2 linked regions of the Piscinibacter sp. HJYY11 genome follow. The protein of the gene in region 2 interacts with the protein of the main gene of each other region in a pairwise test. Links are inferred from orthologs where the notes say so. Each region holds a gene or a part of one and is shown on either strand. Other genes may lie near its edges.

Region 1 (5,734 bases), 2.2 Mb from region 2 along the record:
GTCATCTGCTCGACCAGTCGGCCGGCGAGCGTGCGTTGCAAGGCCTCGGCCTGCTCGGCACGCACGAGGGCCTCGACATTGGGCTCGGCATCGCGCTGCTGGCGGCGCAACTGGTCGGCGAGGAAGGCGTCGAGCCGGCCCAGGCTGTGGCGGTAGAGGGCGCTGTCCTGCTGGGGTGCGGCGGCCATCTGCTGCACCAGCTTGTCGCAGAAGTCCTGCAACGCGATCAGGCGGGTGTCGTACGGGTGCGGGTAGGTGGTGGCCGCGGTGACGATGCGGTCGAGCAGCTGCCACACCGGGTGGTCGTAGGCGTCGAGCATGCTCGGGTCGAGCAGCGCGATCCGCAGGGCCGACACCTGCAGCCGGGCGATCGCACCTTGCAGCGGCGTGGAGAGGCTGCGGTCGGAGAGGATGGTCTCGAACAGGCGCGACAGCAGCTCGATGATCTGCCGGTCGACGGTCTCGCCGGCCGTGGCCATCAGCGCGGCGCGGTGCTGGGCCAGGCGCAGCGGGGGCGGCGAGGCCGCCACGGCGGCGGCGTCGCCGGTGGGCATGCGGCGCAGCAGTTCCTCGACCCGCAACAGCGCCTGCTCGAGCGCCGGGGTGGTGGTGGGCAGGACGCGCCGCTTGGGTTCGTTGCCGGTGATGGGGCCGGCGTCACCGCCACCGGGCATGCTGCGCATGAGGCCGTCGAGCGCGCCCGGGCGGGTGACGTCCATCTCGGGCGGTGCGTCGCGGCCTGCGCCGGGCGCGATCACCACGGTGCGGTAGATGCCGGGCTCGATGCCTTGCGCTTCGAGCCGGCTGCTGGCGGCCGCAAAGGCGGTGCGCAGCAGTCCGCCCATGACCGTGGCGGCCACCCGCAGCAGGATGCTCTGCTGCACCGCCGTGATCGGGAGCGCAGTGCCCGCCTCCCACAAGGCCCGTGCATATGACTGCGGCCGCAAGGGGTTGGACTCGGCCGTGACGTGCGGCTGCCCGCGCAGCGTGGAGGTGAAGGTCTGCAGCTCGCGCAGCTCCCATTCCGCGGCACTGTCGATCTGCTGGATGGCGCGCGAGATCTCGATGTCGGACTCGACGCGGGTCTCGTCCATCAGCTGCAGCCCGCTGGGGCGGACGTTGCCGGCCTCGGCCTGCGTCGCCGGCCCCATGTCGGCCAGCACCAGGCGGCGCAGGGTTTCGACGAAGGCCTTCTGGTAGACGCCTTGCTGCGACTGCAGCACCTGCACCAGCTCGAAATAGTGCTGCCGCTCGCTGCTGGTGAGCAGGTGGTCGCGGGGCTGGCGCAGCTGCTCGAGCGTGGCGCTGCAAGTTCGGGAGATGAGGTCCGCGGCGCGGTGGAGTTCGTCGTCGACGAAGCGCTGGAGAAGCGGGGGGACGGACATGTCCCATTTTGCGGCCCGGGGGGTGCTTGTCAAACCCGGGCCGTCCCGAGCCGATTCAGGACGTTTCAGCTCGCTTCAAGGACAAGGCCGTGGCGGCCCGTGACCATGGTGCAAGCCCCGGGTGGGGCGTCTTTGGAGCACGCCCATCCGGTGCTTCAGGTCAGCTTCAGGAGGACTCAGACATGGCCATCACCATGCAAGGCAGCTGGACGGTGCGGGTGCGTGCGCGCGACGCGGCCTACGCGCAGCGCGTCGTCGTCGAGGGTGCGGACGTGGGCAACGGCGTGCACGACGGCGTGGTGGGGCAGCGCCTGTATGTGAGAGGTGCGCAATGGACGCTGCAGGTGCAGCACCGTCCGACGCGGCAGGGCTGGCGCGAGTCGATGCTGCGGCTCGGCCTGCCGAATGTCGAGGCCGGGCTGCTGCGTGTGGAGATCGGCTCCAACGACGGCGGGCTCGATGAAAGTTATGACGACCTCGTGCTCGACTGCTCGATGCCGATCAGTCGCTGCGAACATGTGGTGTACGGCGAGGTGACGACGCACGAGGCGGCCACGCCCTTCAACCCGCGGCGCGACGACTACCTGGTGATCGATGCCCCGGTCGACGTGCCCGCGGTGTGCGCGCGCTACCCAGCGCTCGAGGCGGTGATCGGCAAGCTCTACCCGCAGCGCTGGCGGCACACGCCAGGCCTGCATGCCGACCTGAGCCCCCTGGTGCTGCCCAACGGCCTGCCGGGCGCGGCGATCGGGCTGCGCTTCGAATCCCGGCTCGACGATGCCGACCGATGCGAGGCGGACCAGGAGACGGCAGTGCGCATGCTGCAGGCGTCGGTGGGGCGGGTGCCTTTTCACGCGCATGCGATGGAGGCAGGCGCCACCATCCTGACCCGTACGGAGCTCGGTGCCATCGCCCAGCTGCGCGACCAGCTGATGCGGCAGACCTGCGACACGGCGCCGGCCGCGTCGGTGCTGCTGCGCTTCGAGCGCTACCACCGCAGTGCGAGCGAATCGGCCGGCGGGGCGTACCGCGGCACGGGTCTGCGCGAGCAACTCGGACAGGCGATGACGGACGCGCAGGGGCGGTATCTCTTTCGCTTCCGCCAGCGGCGGGGCGAAACCTCGCCGGACCTGGTGGTGCAGGTGAGCGCTGGCGGCTGCGCCCCGAGTTTTGAGACCGCGCCGTACGATCGCGTGGCCAACCTGCGCCGCATCGACCTGTGCGTGCCGCACGCGGCATGTGCGGCACCCGGGCCGCCTCCGCGGCTGCAAGCGGTGCCACTGCCCGAACTTGCAGCCCAAGAAAAAAGGGCTGCCGAAGCAGCCCTTTGCAGGAGGCGTTGCTCTTGAAGAGCAGCCGCCAGGCCTGGACGTCTTACATGTCCATGCCCATGCCGCCCATGCCACCCATCCCGCCCATGCCACCGCCGGCGGCCGGTGCGTCGTCCTTCGGGGACTCGGCGACCATGGCTTCGGTCGTCAGCATCAGCGAAGCGACCGACGCGGCGTTTTGCAGCGCAGTGCGGGTCACCTTGGTCGGGTCGAGAATGCCCATCTCGATCATGTCGCCGTAGGTGTCGTTGGCGGCATTGAAGCCGTAGTTGCCCTTGCCGTTCAGCACGGCATTGATCACCACGCTCGGCTCGCCACCAGCGTTGGCGACGATCTCGCGAAGCGGGGCTTCGATGGCCTTCAGGATCAGCTTGACGCCGGCTTCCTGGTCGGCGTTGTCACCCTTGATGGTGCCGGCCGCCTGGCGAGCACGCAGCAGGGCCACGCCGCCACCGGCGACGATGCCTTCTTCCACGGCAGCGCGGGTGGCGTGCAGGGCGTCTTCGACGCGGGCCTTCTTTTCCTTCATCTCGACTTCGGTGGCCGCACCGACCTTGATGACGGCCACACCGCCAGCCAGCTTGGCGACGCGCTCTTGCAGCTTCTCGCGGTCGTAGTCGCTGGTGGCTTCTTCGATCTGCACGCGGATCTGCTTGACGCGGGCTTCGATGTCGGCAGGGGCGCCGGCGCCGTCGATGATGGTGGTGTTTTCCTTGCCCACTTCGACGCGCTTGGCCTGGCCGAGGTCGGCCAGCGTGACCTTCTCAAGCGTCAGGCCGACTTCTTCGGCGATGACCTTGCCGCCGGTCAGGATGGCGATGTCTTCCAGCATGGCCTTGCGGCGGTCGCCGAAGCCAGGGGCCTTGACGGCCACGACCTTCAGGATGCCGCGGATGGTGTTGACCACCAAGGTGGCCAGCGCTTCGCCTTCGACTTCTTCGGCAATGATCAGCAGCGGACGGCCGGCCTTGGCGACTTGCTCCAGCGTGGGCAGCAGGTCACGGATGTTGCTGACCTTCTTGTCGTAGAGCAAGACGAAGGGGTTGTCGAGCAGGGCGGCCTGCTTCTCGGGGTTGTTGATGAAGTAGGGCGACAGGTAGCCGCGATCGAACTGCATGCCTTCGACGACTTCGAGTTCGCTGTCGAGCGACTTGCCGTCTTCGACCGTGATCACGCCTTCCTTGCCGACCTTGTCCATCGCGTCGGCAATGATCTTGCCGATGGACTCGTCGCTGTTGGCGGAGATCGAGCCGACCTGGGCGATTTCCTTGCTGGTGGTGGTGGCCTTCGAAGCCTTCTTCAGCTGCTCGACCAGGGCGGTCACCGCCTTGTCGATGCCGCGCTTCAGGTCCATCGGGTTCATGCCGGCGGCCACGTACTTCATGCCTTCGCGCACGATGGCCTGGGCCAGCACGGTCGCGGTGGTGGTGCCGTCACCGGCGTTGTCGCTGGTCTTGGAAGCGACTTCCTTGACCATCTGGGCGCCCATGTTCTGAAGCTTGTCCTTGAGCTCGATTTCCTTGGCGACCGACACACCGTCCTTGGTGACGGTGGGCGCGCCGAAGGAGCGCTCGAGCACCACGTTGCGGCCCTTGGGGCCCAGGGTCACCTTGACCGCGTTGGCCAGGATGTTCACGCCTTCGACCATGCGGGCACGGGCTTCACCGCCGAAGACCACGTCTTTTGCTGCCATGTTTTATCTCTCCGAAATTGGGATGTTGGTTGGGCTGGTGCAGGGAGAAGGATTACTTCTCGACCACGGCGAAGAGGTCTTCCTCGCGCATCACCAGGAGCTCGTCGCCATCGACCTTGACGGTCTGGCCGCTGTACTTGCCGAACAGGACGCGGTCGCCCACCTTGATGTTCAGGGCCACGAAGTCGCCCTTCTCGTTGCGCTTGCCGGGGCCGACGGCCAGCACTTCGCCCTGGTCGGGCTTCTCGGCGGCGTTGTCGGGGATCACGATGCCCGAGGCGGTCTTGGTTTCGTTTTCCAGGCGCTTGACGATCACGCGATCGTGCAACGGACGAAGTTTCATAGCATCTCCTTGAGGACTCAAAGCCGAGTTCTGAATGGGATGAGCACGGAAGTTTGTGCTCATGTACTTTGCCTGCGCGCCCGCCAGGGGCGGGATCGGCAATTTCGTTAGCACTCGAGTTCGTCGAGTGCTAGCAGGCGGAATTATAGGGGCGCGCGAAGCGCTTTCAAGAGGGCAGGCGAGGCGTCGCCCCGGGTTCGGCCGGGAGGTCCTCCCCCGGCTCACCAGGCGCGGGCGGGCGGGCGGGCACACGGTAGCTTTCGCTGGCCCAAGCGCCGAAGTCGACGTTCTTGCAGCGCTCGCTGCAAAAAGGCCGGTAGGCATTTTCAGGGGAATAGACGCTTTCGCCGCCGCAGGTCGGGCAGGTGACGATTCGGCGCTTCGCCGAAGAAGAAGGCGTGTCGGAACTCATCTCTCGATGCTCAAGAGCACAGGGTGAGTTCGAAGCTGGTGTCGACGCCGGCGGGTTTCAAGCGACCTTCGGCGTCCTGCCGCATCAGGCGCACCAGCACCATCAGGCGGTGGCCGCTGATCTCGGGAATCAGCTGCGCAGCCGGATCGATGCGCAGGCGCAGCAGATTGAACACGCGGCCGGCAGGCAGGCTCTGCTGGAACTGGCCGCCTTGCGTCACGACCTTGTGCGGCGTGCCCGCGTCACGCAGCAGGCTCAGGAGGACCTTCAAGGCTTCCGCCAGGGACATCAAGGTGCTCACCCACTGGTTGAGGTCGGCACGGCGGCGGGCCGGGGGCTGTTGTTGCCAGGCGTAGTAGGCCGGCAGGTCGAACTCGCAGGTGCCGCCGGGAATGCTGATGCGGCTGCGCACGCTCATCAGCCATTCGTTGCTGGTGAGCGCGTGTCCGGCCTTGCCGGGCAGTTGATTGAGACCGTTGAAGGCGTGGTCGATCGTGCCGATGACCTGATCGAGCATGGCGTCGGACACGGACGGGTTGCCGCGGTAGCTGTTGAGCTGGCTGCGCTGGC
Region 2 (7,568 bases):
GGCTGGCCGACTTCAAGCGCAAGCTGGCCGGCAGCGTCAACGAAGGCGTGCCCTTCGTGCACCGGGCGGTGGATGAAGACGACAAGGTCGACGACGTCATCGTCAAGGTGATCGACAACGCGGTGAGCGCCTTGCTCAAGTACCGCAACGACGCGGCCGGGCTCGCGTTCGACCGCGCGGTGGCGGCCCTCGTCGCCGCCGGCAAGGGCGGCCGGCGCATCGAGTTCTACGGTGTGGGCAACTCGGGCATCGTGGCCCAGGACGCGCAGCACAAGTTCTTCCGCCTGGGCGTGAACGCCGCGGCCATCAGCGACAGCCACGTGCAGGTGATGAGCGCCACCATGCTGCAGCCGGGCGACTGCGCGGTGATCATCTCCAACTCGGGCCGCACCCGCGACCTGATCGACGTGGCCGACATCGCGCGCAAGAAGGGTGCAACCACCATCTTCATCACCACCAGCGGCTCGCCGCTCGCGGCCATGGGGCAGTCGGGCACGCAGCAGGTGCTGCTGCCGGTCGACCACCCGGAAGACTTCGACCGCTACAGCCCGATGGTGTCGCGGCTCCTGCACCTGCTGGTGGTGGACATCCTCACCACCGGCGTGGCGCTCAAGCTCGGCAAGGAGCTTCGCCCGATGCTGCAGGACATCAAGCGCAATCTGCGTAGCAAGCGCTACGCCACGCCGACCTGAGGCCGGCCTCGTGGCGGCTCAGGCCGCCTTGTCTTCGGGCGGCATCAGGAGCACGTCGACGCCATAGAGGCGCGCCAGCTCCGCGAGCTTCTGCGGCGCATGGCGCACCGCGAAGCCCTTGCCCCAGGCCGAGGCGAGTCGCTGGCACTCGAGCAACACCGCCAGGGCCGAGGAATCGAACTGCCTCAGCCCCGAGGCATCCACCATCACCACGGGCTGCTCGGCCTGGGCCTTGGCCTCTTGCTGCAGGGCCTGCGACAGCATGCGCTGGGCATTGCGGGCCTCCTGCAGGGTGATCGTGGCGGGCAGGACGAGCATCGTGCTTCAGCTCTTGGTGCCGGCCGCGGCCTTGTTGCGCTCGGCCAGCTTGGCGATGAGGCCGTCGATGCCACCGGCGCTGATTTCCTGCGCGAAGGTGTTGCGGTAGTTCTCGACCAGCCAGATGCCCATCACGTTGACGTCGTAGATCTTCCAGGTGTCGGCCGCCTTCTCGAGGCGGTAGTCGAGCTGGATCGGGTCGCCCTTGCCGCGGATCTCGGTGCGTACCAGCACTTCGGCATCGCCGGCGGCGGCGCGCAGCGGCTTCAGCTGCACGGTCTGGTCGCGCACCTGGGCCAGGGCGCCGGAATAGGTGCGCACCAGCAGCACCTTGAATTCGTCCTGCAGGCGCTTCTGCTGCTCGGGCGTGGCCTGGCGCCAATAGCGACCCACGGCCGAGGAGGTCATGCGCTGGAAGTTCACATGCGGCATGACCTTTGTCTCGACCAGGGCCATCACCTTGTTGACGTCACCGGCCTGGATGGACTTGTCAGCGCGCGCGGCTTCGAGCACTTCGTTGGAGACCCGCTTGACGAGCTCATCGGGCGCCTGCTGGGCAAACGCCGTGCCCGAGGCACCCACCACGACGGCGAGCGCCGAACACCAGGTCATGAAACGTCGACGAAGAAACAGCATTGGTAATCCTTTCAAGACTCGGGCCTTGAGCCCACGGCCGTTGGAGGCCCGTCTAGTGCCCGAGTTCAGTGATCAACGCGGCAGGTGCCGCGGCGGTTGGCAGCATTACACAACAGCAACATGCGGCCGGTTCGCCTCAACGGCCCGCGTCCGACGCAGCCGCTGCGGGCGCAGGTGCGGAAGCGGCAGGACCAACCGACGCCGGAGCACTGGCACCCGCCGCGGGGGCCTTGGGCGCGGTGTCACCGTCGTCGTCCGGCTCCTTCTCTTCAGGCGGATCGCCGTCGTAGACCAGGTTGCGGCGGCGCTGCAGATAGGCATCGCGCACGAACACGTATCGGTCGAGCGCGATGTCGTTGAGCATGCCCGTGGCACCGAGCAGGTTGGCACGCTGGTTGACGGCTTGAAGCCCGGCGGTGGCGAGCTTGGCGCCGTTGCTGCTCATGCCGAGGGCCGGCGAGACCTGCACGTCCAGCGGGAGGGCGATGGAGTCGCGCAGGGTCGACGGGCCGATGATGGGCCACACGACATACGGCCCCGGCGCCATGCCCCATTTGCCGAGCGTCTGGCCCAGGTCTTCGCCCTGGCGGTCGGCACCGAACTCACTGGCCACGTCGAGGAAGCCGCCCAGGCCGAACAAGGTGTTGGTGCCGACGCGGACCATGTCCTGCAGGCCATTGCTGAACTTGCCCTGCAGCATGTTGTTGACGGCCGACCACACGTCGGACACGTTGCCGAAGAAGTTGTTCACGCCGCGTCGCATGGGCTCGGGCACGACCTTGGTGTAGGTCGTGGCCACGGGCTTGAGCACCGCTTCGTCGACCTTGTCGTTGAGCCTGAAGACCCGGCGGTTCCAGCGCTCCCAGGGATCGATCTTCTCGGAACGCGACACCGGGGCCGCCGGCGTGCTGGCGGTCGTCGTCGCGCAGCCCGTGAGCAGCACCATCCAGCAGGCCGCGAGCAGCAGCGCCAGCCGGCGCATCATTTCTTCGCACCCCCGGCGGGTGCCGGCGCCGGCGCGGCAGGCGCCGCGCTCGTGCCGGCATCGGCAGCCCTGTTGTAGAGGAACTGGCTGATGAGGTTCTCGAGCACCACGGCCGACTGCGTCTGCGTGATGACGTCACCCGAGGCCAGGTTCTTCTCCGACGCACCGGGCTCCAGGCCCAGGTACTGCTCGCCGAGCAGGCCGGCGGTGAGGATCTTGGCCGAGCTGTCCTTCGGGAAGACGAACTTCTTCTGCATGTGCAGCACCACGCTCGCCTGGTAGCTCTTGTCGTCGAAGCCGATCGACTCGACACGGCCCACCACCACGCCGGCGCTCTTGACCGCCGCGCGCGGCTTGAGGCCGCCGATGTTGTCGAACTTCGCCGTCACCGCGTAGGTCTCGTCGAAGTTGAGGCTCAGGAGGTTGCCTGCCTTGAGCGCGAGAAACAGCACCGCCGCCGCGCCGATCAGCACGAACAACCCGACCCACACATCGTGACGAGATTTCTGCATCGCCGTCGCTCCCTTTGCGTCTCTTTCAGCCAGATTCAATCAGATCGAAAACATCATCGCGGTCAGCACGAAGTCGAGTGCCAGTACCGCGAGCGAGGCCATCACGACGGTGCGCGTGGTGGCCGCCGACACGCCCTCGGGCGTGGGCCGGCACGAATAGCCTTGCAGCAAGGCAATGAAGGTTACGGTGAAGCCAAAGACGATGCTCTTGACCACGCCATTGCCCACGTCGGCCCAGACCTGCACGCCGCCCTGCATCTGCGACCAGAAGGCGCCTTCGTCGATGCCGATCAGCGGCACCGCGACGAGCCAGCCGCCGATGATGCCCACGGCGCTGAACACCGCCGCCAGCAGCGGCATCGCGAGCACCCCGCCCCAGAAGCGCGGCGCCAGCACGCGCTTGACGGGGTCGACGGCCATCATCTCCATCGCGGCCAGCTGCTCGCCCGCCTTCATGAGGCCGATCTCCGCCGTGAGCGAGGTACCGGCGCGGCCTGCAAAAAGCAACGCCGTGACGACCGGCCCGAGCTCGCGCACGAGCGACAGGGCCACGAGCAGGCCCACCGCCTCCGCAGAGCCGTAGCGCTGCAGCGTGTAGTAGCCCTGCAGCGCCAGCACGAAGCCGACGAAAAGCCCCGACACGGTGATGATCGAGAGCGAGCGGTTGCCCAGGAAAAACAGCTGGTCCACCACCAGGCGGAAGCGGGCGAAGGTCTCGCCGAGGAGCGCCACCATCTGCACGAAGAGCCGCGCACCGACGCCCACGTCGGCGAGCTTGGAACGTACCAGCAGCCCGAGGTGAGCGGGATGAAGCCAGTTCATGGGCGCCTCCCCAGTCCGAAATCTTCGGCCACCGGCGCGGCCGGGTAGTGGAAGCGCACCGGCCCGTCGGCATGCCCGCCGACGAACTGGCGCACGAGCGGGTCGTCGCTGGCGCGCATTTCGGCGGGGGTGCCTTGCGCGGCGATCCGGCCGTTGGCGATGAAGACCACGTGGTCGGCGATGAGGAAGGTTTCGTCCACGTCGTGCGACACCACGATGCTCGTCACGCCCAACGCGTGGTTGAGGTTCTTGATGAGCGTGGCCGCCACGCCCATCGAGACCGGGTCGAGCCCGGCGAAGGGTTCGTCGTACATGATGAGTTCGGGGTCGAGCGCGATCGCACGCGCCAGCGCCACGCGCCGCGCCATGCCGCCCGACACCTGCGAGGGCAGCAGGTCGCGCGCACCGCGCAGGCCCACCGCATTGAGCTTCATCAGCACGAGGTCGCGGATCATGGCTTCGGAGAGCGAGGTGTGCTCTCGCAGCGGGAAGGCCACGTTTTCGAAGACGGTGAGGTCGGTGAAGAGCGCCCCGAACTGGAACAACATGCCCATGCGCCGGCGCATGGCATAAAGCCCCTTCGCATCGAGCGTGGCCATGTCGACGCCGTCGAACAGCACCTGCCCGCTCATGGGCAGCAACTGGCGCCCGATCAAGCGCAGCACGGTGGTCTTGCCACCGCCCGAGGTGCCCATCAGCGCGAGAACCTTGCCCCGGGGCACGGTGAGGTTGACGCCTTCCAGGATGACCCGGTCGCCGTAGCCGCAGGTGACGTTGCGCAGTTCGATCATCGTGTTGGGCCTAGCTGCTCCTGTGTCGCTCAGAGGGTGGTGGGCCGCGCACCCGGGTGACAGGCGGGCCGCCCTGCAGGACGCCCGGCACCGGATCGCACGGCATGGCGGGGAGAATGTAGCGCAGGCGCGCATGCCCTTGCCCGCCCCGTCCCGACGCCGACCCTTTCCACCAGGATGCCCACTCAGCGCGAGCCCTTCCGCAAACGCCCCCGAGGAGGCCGCATCGTTGCCTGGGCGCTGCTGGTTGTGGGGGTGTCGCTCGGGCATGTGTCGGTGCCTTGGGTGTTGAGGGCGGGCCTGCCGCAGATCGAGTTCAAGGGTGGAACGCCACCGACCACGCCTCTGGTCACACGACAGGTCACAAAGCCGTCAACGATCCAACCGCCTGACGCGCCGGCGCTCACGGCCATGCCGAAGGCGCCGGCTGAGTCATCGACGCCGGAGCCTCCAACGCCCCATCAGCCTCTGAATCGGCAGCCAGCGGCACAAGAGTCGAGCACCACACCGGATGCGGTTGCAGCCGCGGAGCCCCGCTCGGTTGACGACATGAAAGATGAAGGCGGCCTGCTCTACGCCATCAGCGGCTACTTCGGTGGCCACGCCGTGGGAGGCAGCGCGCAATTCAGGCTGAAGGTCGCGCCTCACGAGTACCTGGCGTCGCTCGACGTCACTGGCTCGCACCGCTTCAGCACGCTGTTTGCCTGGCGGCTGAAGACCCGGGGGCTCATTGAAGACCATTCGATGAGGCCGGAGACCTACGATGAAGCACTGCAGTTCGCAGGCGCCGGAGGCAGTGCCCACACGGTGACGTTTGCGGATGAGTCCCACCCGGACCAGACAACTGCAGGTACCCCCATTCCTCGGCTGGACCCGCTGAGCGCACTGCTTCGCATGAGCAGCGACTTGCACCAGCGGCAGGCGTCGCCGGGCGCCACAGGGGGCGCCTCTGGGCCATATGCGATCGTCGTGCAGCTGGGCGCGCGAAGGCTGCACCTCAACTTCGAACGACAGGGTGAAGAACTGCTCTCCACCCCTCACGGCGAACTGCAAACCGAGAAGTACGTCACGAAGTACTTGAACAACTTCCATGACGGTCCTCAGGTCAGCGTGTGGTTCGCCCCCGCCTTCCGGCACGCGGTGGTCCGGATCCTCATCGAACAGGAAGGCCTTGCGGCGACAAGGTTCGAGCTGGAGTCCGAACCCACCGCCTTCCCGGCCTGGCGCTGAGGCGCCACAACGCCCCAAGGGCGGTGCCGTCCGTCAGCCACAAGCTGCCACCCGTCGAGCCTGGTGCGCCGGGCCAAAGCCGCTTGACTATGCTCGCGCTAACTCAGTTTCCCGTCTCTCACCCGAAGGGCCCCAAGATGTCGAACAGCCTCTCCCACGATCGCTACCGCTCTCTGAAGCCGACGCTACGTGCGCGGGGCTTCACTCTCGTCGAAGTGATGGTCGTCCTGGCAATCGTAGCCATCCTGTCGGCCATTGCGATTCCCAGCTATCGCGACTATGTCTTGCGCGGGCATCTCGTCGATGGCACGAACGCACTGGCAACCATGCGTGCCGACATGGAGCGATATTTCCAAGACAACCGTAGCTATGCCGCGGTCGGCGCTTTCAATCCGCCTTGCGCAGCTCCGGGGCGCGTCGTCGGCCACTTCACGGTGACATGCGCCCCGGGATCCAATGCCACGAGCTACACGTTGATCGCTCGTGGCGCCGGCCCAGTGCTTAACTTCGACTTCACGCTGGACCAGCAGGGCAACGCCGGTACAGCGAACGTTGGGGTCGCCAACTGGGGCACCTATCCCGCCTCCTGCTGGCTCCTGAAGCGGGGACAGACGTGCTGACCACCACGATGCAGGCACCTGCGGGGCCGTTGCGTGCGGTTGCACCGCGCGTGCGCGGCGTGACGCTCATCGAACTTATCGTGACGCTAGCCATCTTCGGCATCCTTTTCGCGCTGGGTCTCCCCACGTTCAACAACTGGATTCGCAACAACCAGATTCGCGGCGTTGCCGAATCCCTCCAGAACGGACTGCGCACTGCGCAACAGGAAGCCGTGCGCCGCAGTCGCACGGTGGTGTTCTTTCAGACCTACGCCACTCCAATGGTCGGCGCGCCTGCAGCTTACGGCGGCCGAAACTGGGCGGTGCAATATGTCCCGACCGCGATCGATACCCCGGTGTTGCCGGAGCCGGTCGTCCATGCTGGGTCGATGTCCGACGTCGGCACCAACCGGGTTCTGGTCCTCGGCACGAATGGTGGCGGCAACGTCACCGCGATCTGCTTCAACGCGAACGGCCGCCTGATCACATCGACCCCGGCTGCCAACGGTGTCGTCAACGCCAACTGCAACGCGTCTGCCACCACATTCAACATCGGCTATGTCGGCGGCGGCGTTGACCGTCCGCTCCAAGTCAGAGTGGAGCTCGGCGGGCGAGTCCGCATGTGCGACCCCGGCCGTCCCGCAACCGCTCCTGACGGGTGCTGAACATCATGAGAACCAAAAGACCTCTCCGCGGCCAAGCCGGCTTCACGCTCATCGAGGTGCTGGTCGCGATCCTCATTTGCTCGATCGGACTGATGGGCATTCTGGGCCTGCAGGCCCGGGCCATGCAGTACACCGTCGGCGCCGAAGACGTGACCCGAGCTGCACGGCTGGCAGACGAGGCAGTCTGGGCCATCCAGAACGAAGGGACGGGGCGAATCAGCTCGACGGCATACAACGCGTGGCGGCTCCGCGTCCGGGACCCCGCGGTCGGCTTCGCTTACGGTGACGGTGAAATCTCGGAGCCCGATGCCTTTGGCA

Evidence for each region. Proteins that work in one complex are often made in the same cells at the same time.
Region 1: the proteins of JI745_RS10200 (region 2) and groL interact in binary tests that used the Escherichia coli proteins (3 or more experiments, as listed by UniProt). The link is inferred for Piscinibacter sp. HJYY11 from one-to-one orthologs.

The regions. Positions count from the first base shown.
Region 1 is NZ_JAERQZ010000001.1:4,387,069-4,392,802, forward strand. The notes cover bases 2,085-4,982. They hold groL (chaperonin GroEL), read right to left. Parts: upstream 4,410-4,982; coding sequence 2,760-4,409; downstream 2,085-2,759. Other genes in these bases: JI745_RS20580 (hypothetical protein), read left to right, coding at 2,085-2,734; groES (co-chaperone GroES), read right to left, coding at 4,462-4,752; JI745_RS20595 (DNA gyrase inhibitor YacG), read right to left, coding at 4,919-4,982. Outside these bases: JI745_RS20575 (DUF1631 family protein), read right to left, coding at 1-1,385; more of JI745_RS20580, read left to right, coding at 1,568-2,084; more of JI745_RS20595, read right to left, coding at 4,983-5,164; cell division protein ZapD, read right to left, coding at 5,175-5,734.
Region 2 is NZ_JAERQZ010000001.1:2,220,860-2,228,427, forward strand. The notes cover bases 2,860-5,626. They hold JI745_RS10200 (ABC transporter ATP-binding protein), read right to left. Parts: upstream 4,757-5,626; coding sequence 3,962-4,756; downstream 2,860-3,961. Other genes in these bases: mlaD (outer membrane lipid asymmetry maintenance protein MlaD), read right to left, coding at 2,860-3,143; mlaE (lipid asymmetry maintenance ABC transporter permease subunit MlaE), read right to left, coding at 3,183-3,965; JI745_RS10205 (DUF3108 domain-containing protein), read left to right, coding at 5,306-5,626. Also shown: JI745_RS10170 (MurR/RpiR family transcriptional regulator), read left to right, coding at 1-692; JI745_RS10175 (lipid asymmetry maintenance protein MlaB), read right to left, coding at 711-1,010; JI745_RS10180 (phospholipid-binding protein MlaC), read right to left, coding at 1,017-1,622; JI745_RS10185 (VacJ family lipoprotein), read right to left, coding at 1,783-2,631; more of mlaD, read right to left, coding at 2,628-2,859; more of JI745_RS10205, read left to right, coding at 5,627-5,986; JI745_RS10210 (type IV pilin protein), read left to right, coding at 6,124-6,606; JI745_RS10215 (GspH/FimT family pseudopilin), read left to right, coding at 6,600-7,250; JI745_RS10220 (prepilin-type N-terminal cleavage/methylation domain-containing protein), read left to right, coding at 7,256-7,568. UniProt on the Escherichia coli protein: Part of the ABC transporter complex MlaFEDB, which is involved in a phospholipid transport pathway that maintains lipid asymmetry in the outer membrane by retrograde trafficking of phospholipids from the outer membrane to the inner membrane.